DNA from 2 places in the Streptomyces sp. NPDC054783 genome. Region 2 is predicted to be linked to the other one. Evidence: riboswitches for the same ligand, from Rfam matches in the RefSeq annotation. Region 2 holds a riboswitch; the other holds the start of a gene.
The links. A riboswitch is a leader RNA that binds a small molecule or an ion and turns the genes downstream of it on or off. The one in region 2 is predicted to bind S-adenosylmethionine.
Positions count from the first base shown of each region.

Region 1: it holds a riboswitch for S-adenosylmethionine, as region 2 does, so the genes downstream of both, ACWGJ5_RS28180 (amino acid ABC transporter permease) here and thrC (threonine synthase) in region 2, are expected to answer to the same signal.

Region 1 covers NZ_JBSHAY010000018.1:62,732-67,908, forward strand. Annotated here, with positions in the region: partial or broken gene ACWGJ5_RS28170 (acyl-CoA dehydrogenase family protein) at 1-483, opposite strand, end outside; partial or broken gene ACWGJ5_RS28175 (amino acid ABC transporter ATP-binding protein) at 472-1,290, opposite strand; gene ACWGJ5_RS28180 (amino acid ABC transporter permease) at 1,287-2,267, opposite strand; SAM riboswitch class IV at 2,591-2,699, opposite strand; gene ACWGJ5_RS28185 (glutathione S-transferase C-terminal domain-containing protein) at 2,765-3,628, opposite strand; partial or broken gene ACWGJ5_RS28190 (putative leader peptide) at 3,768-3,836, opposite strand; gene ACWGJ5_RS28195 (LLM class flavin-dependent oxidoreductase) at 4,173-5,177, opposite strand, start outside.
Region 2 covers NZ_JBSHAY010000007.1:138,468-143,644, reverse strand. Annotated here, with positions in the region: gene groL (chaperonin GroEL) at 1-200, opposite strand, end outside; gene ACWGJ5_RS15410 (cold-shock protein) at 526-732, opposite strand; gene ACWGJ5_RS15405 (MoaD/ThiS family protein) at 1,165-1,440, opposite strand; gene thrC (threonine synthase) at 1,554-2,837, opposite strand; SAM riboswitch class I at 2,855-2,993, opposite strand; gene ACWGJ5_RS15395 (glucosyl-3-phosphoglycerate synthase) at 3,155-4,099, shown strand; gene ACWGJ5_RS15390 (alpha,alpha-trehalose-phosphate synthase (UDP-forming)) at 4,184-5,177, shown strand, end outside.

The DNA of each region.
Region 1 (5,177 bases), on a different contig from region 2:
CCAGGGGCGGCTCTTCGTACGGACGAACTCCACCGCCTCGGCCAGCGCCCCGGCGGCGATCCCGGCGTCGATGGCAGCGTGCAGCAACTGAGCCACCGCTCCGTGGAGTTGGGGCCCCTGGAAGGTCAGGTGGTGCGGCACGACCCGGTCGGCGGGGACGGGCACCGACTCCAGACGGACGGTTCCTCTGGCGGTGGTCCGCTGTCCCATGCCGTCCCAGTCGTCGACGACCGTGAGGCCGGGCGCGTCGCGCGGCACGTACGCCACGTGCAGGGTGTCGTCTTCGGTGCGGGCCAGGACGGGGATCCAGTGGGCGAACAGCGCGCCGGTGGAGTAGTGCTTGACGCCGTCGAGGACGTACGACCCGTCCGGAAGCCGCGCGAGCCGAGTGCGGATGTCCTGGATGTGCCGGGTGCCCGCCTCGGACTGGGCGTTGCCGAAGCGCTTGCCCCGCAGGACCTCGCCGAAGAAGAATTCCTGCTGCCGCTTGTGCCGGGGGTTGTCGAGGACCTCGGAGGGCGGGCCCTGCTCGACGATCCTGCCGCCGTCGATGAAGACGACCCGGTCGGCGATCTCCCGGGCGAACCCGATCTCGTGGGTGACGATGACCAGGGTGGTGCCGCCGGTCGCCAGGTCCCTGATGACGGCGAGGACTTCGCCGACCAGTTCGGGGTCGAGCGCGGAGGTGGGCTCGTCGAAGAGGACGACGCCGGGGCGCAGGGCGAGGGCGCGGGCGATGGCGACGCGCTGCTGCCGGCCACCGGAGAGCTGGCGCGGGTAGGCGCCGGTCTTGTCGGCGAGGCCGACCCGGCCGAGGAGTTCGCGGGCGAGTTCCTGGGCCTCGGGCTTGCCGAGCCGGCCGGTGGCGACCGGGGCGGCGGCCACGTTGTCCACGACCGTCAGGTGCGGGAACAGGTTGAAGTTCTGGAAGACGAAGCCGATCCGACCGCGTTGGGTGAGGATGGCCCGCTCGCTCAGCTCCTTCAGCCTCCCCCAGCCTTCGGCCGGGGGGACCCCCATCTCCCTACGGTCGCCCTGCCTCTTCACGCCGATCGGCTCGCCGTTGATGCTGACGTAGCCGATCTCGGGCTTCTCCAGATGGTTGATGACCCGCAGCAGGGTGGACTTGCCGGAGCCGGAGGGGCCGAGGATGACGGTGACCTCGCCGGGGCGGACGGTCAGGTCGATGCCGTCCAGTACCCGGTGGGTGCCGTACCACTTGTGCACGTCGTGGACCTCGACGGTGGCGGCTTCGACGTCCGCCAGGGCTTCGAGCGTCTTGGCGGTCATACGACGGCCTCCCGGCGGATGTGGGCCCGCAGGCCGGTGAGACCGGTGCGGAGCTTCTGCAGCGGCGTCGGCGGCAGGCTGCGGGTGGCACCGCGGGCGTAGTACCGCTCGACGTAGAACTGGATGACGGAGACGACGCTGGTCAGGATCAGGTACCAGACGGTGACGACCAGCAGCAGCGGCACGATGTCGCCGGGATAGGTGGAGCCCATGGTCTGTGCGGAGCCGAACAGGTCGAGCAGGGAGACGTAGAAGACCAGCGAGGTGCCCTTGATCAGGCCGATGAGCTGGTTGACGTAGTTCGGGATGATCGAGCGCAGCGCCTGCGGAAAGACGATCTTCCGGAACCGGTAGCCCTTGGGCAGGCCGAGCGCCGCGGCCGCCTCGTGCTGGCCCTGGTCGACGGAGAGGATGCCGCCGCGGACGACCTCGGCCGCGTAGGCGGCCTCGTTGAGGCTGAGGCCGATGACGGCGACGACCATGTCGGTGGCGAGCTTCGACTCGTCGAAGGAGAAGACGGCCGGGCCGAAGGGGACGCCGACGCTCAACGTCTTGTACAGGGCACTGAAGTTGTAGAGGAAGATCAGGACAACGATGAGCGGGATGGAGCGCAGCGCCCAGATGTAGGTCCAGCTGACCGCGCGCAGCACCGGGCTCTTCGACAGCCGGGCCAGGGCGAGCAGGATGCCGCCGAGCAGGCCCAGCACCGCGCTGTAGGCGGTGACTTCGAGAGTGATGAGGAGCCCGTCGAGGATGTTCGGCCGCAGGAACCAGTAGCCGAAGCGGTCCCACTGGTAGAAGGGGTTGGAGACCAGTCCGTGCACGAACTGGGCGACCAGGACCAGGACGACCGCGGTGGCGACCCAGCGTCCTGGCCGCCGCAGCGGCAAAACTCGCTGGGCAGTGAGGGCTTTCTGCGGTTCGTCGGCGGTCGGCGCCTCGGGGAGGGTGGCGGTGGCGCCAGGGGGTTCACTCATGGTGGGCTCCGGCTGGGTGGAAACACCCCGGACAGCGCGCCAGGCATGCGGCGGCGGATGCTACGGCGAGGTACCGGGGGCGTGGCGGACGACGGCACACCGCGAGGGCGGTGGTGGTCAGGGGACGGGGCTGCGGGGAGGTGTCAGCCCCGGCAGCGGGCGCGGCCCGGTGCGGTACACAGTGCGCTGTTCACGCGGAGCAGATCGACGGCGCGATCGGCGACGAGGAGGTTCGGGTACGGCCGTACGCAGCCGTGCGGGCGGCGTGTCGCCGTCCTCGGAGCTGCGTACATGGCGTCACCGTCACTGTTCCGGCCCTTAGGGCCTCGCGCTTACCGATACGTCATCGGTCCGGTCGTCACCTGGGGCACCCCACCGCGGTGCGAGGGTTGCCGGTCAGCAAGCCAGGGCTTGTCGCTGACGCTCATGACCGTTCTGGGCCGTAGTCAGGACAATGACCCGAACGAATGTCAACGCCGGTCCACCAGGTGGAACGGCTAAGGGGCTGTGTGTGCCGCCCAGTCCAGGATCCGCACGGCTGCTCCGGCGGCCTCCAGGCCCTGACGGCGGGCGTGGTGACGGCGGTGGATGCCGCCGAGGTCGAGGTGGGCGCCGAAGGCCGGGTGGGTGGCCAGGCGGCGGGCGTAGGCCCACAGGGTCGGGTGCTCGGCGATGCGCTGGACGGCGGCGGCGTCCAGGTGGTTGCGGTGCACGGTGTCGAGTTGGACCAGGGCGACCCACAACTCGACGTCTGCGGCGGTGACTTCGTCGCGGATGAGGTACGTGCGTCCGGCCAGCCGGTGCTCCAGCGCGCCCAGCGTCTCCAGCAGAGTCCCGAGCGCCGCGTCGCGCTCGACCTGCCCGCCACCGGCCGAACCGGCGCGCTGGGCGGCCTCGTCCATGCTCCGCGCGCAGATCCGCTCGACGGCCTCGATCTCCGACTCGGCGCCGCAGGGGTGGAGCGAGACGCCGCCGGTGCCGAACCTCCGGGCGAGGTCGCGCATGATGTCCGGGGCATGGGTGCTGACGATCCGCCCGGACCAGTCGTCGCTGAGCACCGGAGCGGCGGCCGGACCGGTGTACCGGTGGACGCTCGCCTCGTACAGCGGGCGCAGAGCCGAGTGACCGCCGTCGGGACAGTCGGGCACGGCGGGCAGGAAAGTCGCCGGACAGGCGGTGTCCAGGCCGAGCAGGCTGTGGGTGACGGCGATGCGCAGGCCGTCGGGAGCGGCCGTCGACAGATGGAGGCGGTAGCGGCCCGGAACGGCGTAGTGGCCACTGCGCGCGTCCCGGCCGATCCGGCCCCGGAAGGCCGGTGCGGACCGGTCGGACGCGTGGGCGGCCAGCGGTGTGACGGTCATGACCCTCCCCGGGAGCTGGCGCGGACGTACGCGCGGCGGAAGCGACGCCTGACGAGGGAGCAGGGCCCACCTGTGCGCACCGGACAGGACGGCACCTCAAGGTGGAGAGGAGGCGCCGCCGGCGCGGGATGGGCGCGGCTCAGCCCTGGGGCCTGATCGCGCTGCAGACGCGCTGCAGGTCGATGTGGCGGCGGGAGGTGAGAAGGAGAGGCGACGGCTCACTCGGACGGTGCCCGGACCAAAGCGCCTCATGTTTCCCTACCTATTCACTAGGATTCCCCCAGTGAGTGTCGATCCGACCGACATCGGCGTCAAGAGGGCCGTCTCGCATCGCGGACGCCCCGATGGACGGCTGTCCCCTTCGACACAGTCACCACACGTTTCGCACTGCAACCGCCGGGACGCGGCGACGGTCTCTGCGTGGGACGCAAAGCAGCACGGGCGGGCTCCCGCCGGCCGGGAAGTGGATGCGGCGGGAGTCGCGATCAGGTCCGCCACGGGAAGCGGGTCAGGCCCGGGAAGCGGGTCAGGCCCGGGAAGCGGGTCAGACATGGAACTGGTTCGCGGGGACCGCAAGCCCGTAGTGCTCGCGGAGTGTCGTGCCCTGGTACTCCTCGCGGAACAGCCCCTTGCTGCGGAGGATCGGCAGCACGTGGTCGATGAAGGCCGCGAGGCCCGACGGCAGGGCGGGGGCCATGATGTTGAACCCGTCTGCCGCACCGCCCTCGAACCAGGTGATGATCGTGTCCGCGACCTGCTCGGGCGTGCCGACGAACTCGAAGTGACCGCGCCCGCCGCCGAGCCGGGAGATGATCTGGCGGACCGTCAGCTGTTCGCGTGCCGCGAGGTCGATGATCAGGTCGGAGCGGCTCTGGGAGCCTTCCAGCTTCGGCCTGGCGAGAATGAAGTCCGGTAGGCGCTCGTCGAGTTGGAAGACCGTCGGCTCGGTCTCGAAGACTGCCGCCAGCTGGCGCAGCCCGTACTCCGGGACGCGCAGGTCGTCGAACTGTCGCGCAAGCGCCCGGGCCTCTTCTTCGGTCGACCCGATGTACGGGACGATGCCCGGCAGGACGATCACCCCGTCCGGGTCGCGCCCAGCGGCCCTCGTCCGTGCCTTGATGTCGGCGTAGAAGACGGCTGCGCGCTCGTACGTCGTGTGGGCGGTGAAGATCGCCTCGGCGTGCCGTGCCGCGAAGTCCTTGCCGTCCTCCGAGGAGCCGGCCTGAACGAGCAGCGGGTAGCCCTGCGGAGGGCGCTGGACGTTGAGCGGGCCGGCCACCTTGAAGTGCCTGCCCTGGTGGCCGATCCGGTGCAGGCGGGCAGGGTCGGCGTAGCGTCCGGTGGCCTTGTCCGCTACGACGGCCTCGGACTCCCAGCTGTCCCACAAGGCCTTGGCGACCTTCAGGAACTCGTCGGCGCGGGCGTAGCGTTCGGCGTGGTCGGGGCGGGTGTCGAGGCCGAAGTTGGCGGCCTCGTCGGCCCCGGCCGAGGTGACGATGTTCCAGCCGGCGCGGCCGCCGCTGACATGGTCGACGGACGCGAGCCGGCG
Region 2 (5,177 bases):
TTCTCGTACGGGTCCTCGAGCTCGATCTCCTTGGCGATGGAGACACCATCGTTGGTGATCGTGGGGGCGCCCCACTTCTTCTCGAGGACGACGTTGCGGCCCTTGGGGCCGAGCGTCACCTTCACGGCGTCCGCGAGCTGGTTCATGCCGCGCTCGAGGCCGCGCCGCGCCTCCTCGTCGAACGCGATGATCTTGGCCATGTGAAGTGGTCCCTCCAGGACTGGGGGTGATTCCTTCGGACCGCGCCCGCGCCCGCGACGGACGGCTCGCCGGCCTCGTGGTTCCTTGCCCCACCCGGCCTGCGGGCCTCACCGACCCGGTCCTTCACTGTCACTCTCACCTTCAGAGTGCTAACGCCAATGATTAGCACTCGGCACCCCCGAGTGCAAGCGCCTCGGGCATGGCGGAGGAGCGCTCAGCCGCGCGCGAACAGGGGGCGCCGGGCATGACGAAGGGTCCGTACCCCAGGAGGTACGGACCCTTCGAAGATGAACAGAAGAACGTCGCTGTCAGCCGACGCGTGCTTCAGCTGGTCGCCAGCCGGACCATGTCCGCCTGCGGGCCCTTCTGGCCCTGCGAGATCTCGAAGTCGACCCGCTGCCCCTCTTCCAGGGTGCGGTAACCGTCCATCTGGATCGCGCTGTAGTGGACGAATACATCCGCACCACCGTCGACCGCGATGAAGCCGTACCCCTTCTCCGCGTTGAACCACTTGACGGTGCCCTGAGCCATGCCTAACTCCCCTATTACTGGCCCTTGCACAGATCCACACTTCGCGGACCCGGGTCAGACCTCACCCCCCATCGGTCGGGGGCGTGCGCCGGAACGCGTCGACCGCGGCTGAATGTATCTGTCCAACTGCCGTCTGCAACAGGTCAATCGGACGAGAATTCTGGACGGGAACGGTCCGGAATGTGATGAGAATTCGCCCGACTTCAGGGCAAGTCGGGCCCCTCAAATCACCACAAAAGCCGCATAAGACTCGCCCACTTTGGCTACTTCTTGTCGGGCCTGCGGCATGAATACAAGGCCCCCGACCGGTCGGCCGCGGAGCGCGTTCCCCAACTCTATCGCGCTCAATCACACAGAATTGCCCCCTCCGCTTCTCTCACGGAGGAGGCAATTCGATGAACAATGCGTAACTGACGTTACCTAAGGTAATGATCAGCCGCCGGCGACGGCCGGAATGATGGAGACTCCGGCGCCGTCCGGGGTGGCGGTCTCCAGGCCCTGCTCGAAGCGGACGTCGTCGTCGTTGACGTACACGTTGACGAACCGGCGCAGCTTGCCCTGGTCGTCCAGGACGCGGGCGGCGATGCCGGTGTGGTTCTTCTCCAGGTCGGCGATGACCTCGGCGAGGGTCGCGCCCTCGGCGGCGACCTCGGCCTGCCCGCCCGTGTAGGTGCGCAGGATGGTCGGGATGCGGACAGTGATGCTCATGCTCGTGACCTCCGGTCAGGGTTGGCGCTCCGAAAGGGGCGCGGGGCCGTGTTTCGTACGCGGCTGCCACCGCGTGGGCGCGACCAGACCCCGCGGCCCGCAGACGATAACGGCTACACGAGTCCGGCCTCGTGGAACGAGTCGAGGTTGGGACGAATCGTCGCGGTCAGCCCCGTACCGGCCACCGCGTCGAGGGTCTTCAGGCCATCGCCGGTGTTGAGGACCACCGTGGTCTTCGTCGGGTCCAGGACGCCGTCCTTGACCAGCTTGCGGGTGACGCCGACGGTCACACCGCCCGCGGTCTCGGCGAAGATGCCCTCGGTGCGGGCCAGCAGCTTGATGGCGTCGACGACTTCCTCGTCCGTCACGTCCTCCACGGCACCGCCGGTGCGGCGCGCGATGTCCAGGACGTACGGCCCGTCGGCCGGGTTGCCGATGGCGAGGGACTTGGCGATGGTGTTCGGCTTCTGGGGCCGTACGACGTCATGGCCCGCCTTGAAGGCGGTCGACACCGGGGAGCAGCCCTCGGCCTGCGCGCCGAAGATCTTGTACGGCTTGTCCTCGACGAGACCGAGCCCGACGAGTTCCTGCAGACCCTTGTCGATCTTCGTGAGCTGGGAGCCGGAGGCGATCGGGACCACGATCTGGTCGGGCAGCCGCCAGCCGAGCTGCTCGCAGATCTCGTACGCGAGGGTCTTGGAACCCTCGGCGTAGTACGGCCGCAGGTTGACGTTGACGAAGCCCCAGCCCTCGCCGGCCGGGTCGCCGATCAGCTCGGAGCAGAAGCGGTTCACGTCGTCGTAGTTGCCCTCGATGCCGACGAGGTCGCCGCCGTAGATCGCGGCCATGACGACCTTGCCCTGCTCCAGGTCGTGCGGGATGAACACGCAGGAGCGGAAGCCGGCCCGGGCCGCGGCCGCGCCGACGGCACCGGCGAGGTTGCCGGTGGAGGAGCAGGACAGGGTGGTGAAGCCGAAGGCGCGGGCGGCCTCCAGGGCCTGGGCCACCACGCGGTCCTTGAAGGAGTGGGTCGGGTTGCCGGAGTCGTCCTTGACGAACAGACCGCCGGTGACGCCGAGTTCACGCGCGAGGTTGTCGGCCTTGACGAGCTTCGTCCAGCCCGGGTTCAGGTTCGGCTTGTCGGCGACGTCGGCCGGGACCGGCAGCAGCGGCGCGTACCGCCAGATGTTCGCGGGGCCGGACTCGATACGGCGGCGCAGCTCTTCGGTGTCGTAGGCGGAGAAGTCGTAGGCGATCTCCAGCGGGCCGAAACACTCCTCGCAGGCGAACACCGGGCCGAGCGGGACGCGGTGGCCGCACTCGCGACAGCTCAGGGCCGCGGCGGGACCGAGGTCTACGGTGGAATCGGTGGAGCTTGCAACTGTCTGCACAGCCATGGAGGCGAGGCCCTTTCTCCTCATCTTCCTCACGACGCACCTCGCCGTGAGACGGATTTGGCACCTTCCCTAGCCGGGAGCCTCGCGGAGCGAGAACCGACTGGAGGGTTGCCGGGGCTTCATCGGGCCGTTTCCCTCTGCCCCTCTGGATGAGCGGTATGCGGTTGTGAACGCGCTCCGACCCTCGACATGCGATGGTCATCGGCGTTGTTCAAGACTGTAACCGAAGGCCAGGACAGTTGAGATAGTCGTCCGAACCGCGAGATGGATCACACGGTGCAGCCCGTGCGATCACGAACAGTGAGGAGCCGCAGACCGTGCTGGAAGAAGTCGAGCGCTGGCTGGCCACCCGCTCCTGGTCCGTGGCCGATCGCCCGCTCCACCGGATCCTGGCCGCCAAACAGCGCACCGGCCAGACGATCAGTGTCGTACTGCCCGCGCTCAACGAGGAGGAGACGGTCGGCGACATCGTCGCGATCATCCGCCACGACCTCGTGGAGCAGGTCCCCCTCGTCGACGAGATCGTGGTGGTCGACTCCGGCTCCACCGACCGCACCTCCGAGGTCGCCGCCGCCGCGGGCGCACGGGTCGTTCACCGGGACGAGATCCTGCCCCGCGTCCCCGCCGTCCCCGGAAAGGGTGAGGTGCTGTGGCGCTCACTCCTGGTCACCGACGGGGACATCGTCTGTTTCATCGACGCGGACCTGAGGGAGTTCTCCTCCGACTTCGTCTCCGGGATCGTCGGCCCGCTGCTCACCGAGCCCGGGGTGGACCTGGTCAAGGGCATGTACGACCGCCCGCTGGGCGGCGCCACCGGGCAGGGCGGCCGGGTCACCGAGCTGATGGCCCGCCCGCTGCTGAACATGCACTGGCCGCAGCTGGCCGGATTCGTACAGCCGCTGGGCGGCGAGTACGCGGCCCGGCGCTCGCTGCTGGAGCAGCTGCCGTTCCCGGTCGGGTACGGCGTCGAACTGGGCATGCTGGTGGACGCCCTGCACCTGGTCGGCCTCGACGCACTGGCGCAGGTGGACGTGGGCGTGCGCAAGCACCGCCACCAGGACGGGCAGGCGCTGGGCCGGATGTCCGCGGCGATCTACCGCACGGCCCAGCTCCGGCTGGCCCGCGGCCATCTGATCCGCCCCTCCCTCACCCAGTTCGAGCGGGGCGAGGACGGCTTCGAGCCGCGCACGTACTCGGTGGACACCGAGGAACGGCCGCCGATGGTGGAGATCGCCGAGTACGCCGAACGCAGGGTGGCGTGAAACCGGCCGCGGTGGTCGTATACGGCGGCGTGCCCGGCGTGGCCGTACGTTTGACCGGTTCCGGGCCGGGCTAGGTTGAGGACCATGGCTTCCACGCAGGGTGCTGCCGAGAAGGCTCAGGTGCTGGTCGCGTCCAACCGCGGCCCGGTTTCGTACACGGTGGACGAGAAAGGCTCGCTGCTCGCCAAGCGGGGCGGCGGCGGGCTGGTCTCGGGGCTGTCCGCCATCGGGCCGGACGACGGCTCGGTGTGGGTGTGCTCGGCGCTCGGCGACGGGGACCGGGAGGCCGTACGGCGCGCGGGCGGCGGGCTGCTGCCGGGCGAGGACACCGGCGGGCAGCGGGTGCGGATGCTGGACATCGACGCGAGCGTGCACGCCGACGCCTACAACGGCATCGCCAACTCGGTGCTGTGGTTCGTGCACCACATGCTGTACCAGACCCCGCTGGAGCCGGTCTTCGACGCGGAGTTCCGGCGGCAGTGGGCGTCGTACGAGGCCTACAACCGGGCGTTCGCCGAGGCGCTGGCCGAGGAGGCGGCCGAGGGGGCGGCGGTGCTGGTGCAGGACTACCACCTGTGCCTGGTGCCCGGCATGCTCCGCGCGCTCCGCCCCGACCTGCGGATCGGTCACTTCTCGCACACACCGTGGGCGCCCCCGGAGTACTTCCGGCTGCTGCCCGACGACATCGCCGCCGAGCTGCTGAACGGCATCCTGGGCGCGGACCGGGCGGCGTTCCTGACCAGGCGCTGGGCGGACGCGTTCACGGAGTGCTGTCACTCGGTGCTGGGACCCGGGGCCCCGGCCATGCGGGTCGGTGTACACGGGCTCGGCGCGGACGCCGACTTCCTGCGCAAGCGGGCCCATGAGCCCGATGTGGACGAGCGGATGGCGGCGCTGCGCGCGGAGATCGGCGAAGGCCGCAGCACCATCGTGCGCGTCGACCGCACCGAGCTGTCCAAGAACATCGTGCGCGGTCTGCTGGCGTACCGGCAGCTGCTGGACGACCACCCCGAGTGGCGTGAACGGGTGGTGCATCTCGCGTTCGCGTATCCGTCGCGGCAGGACCTCGCCGTGTACC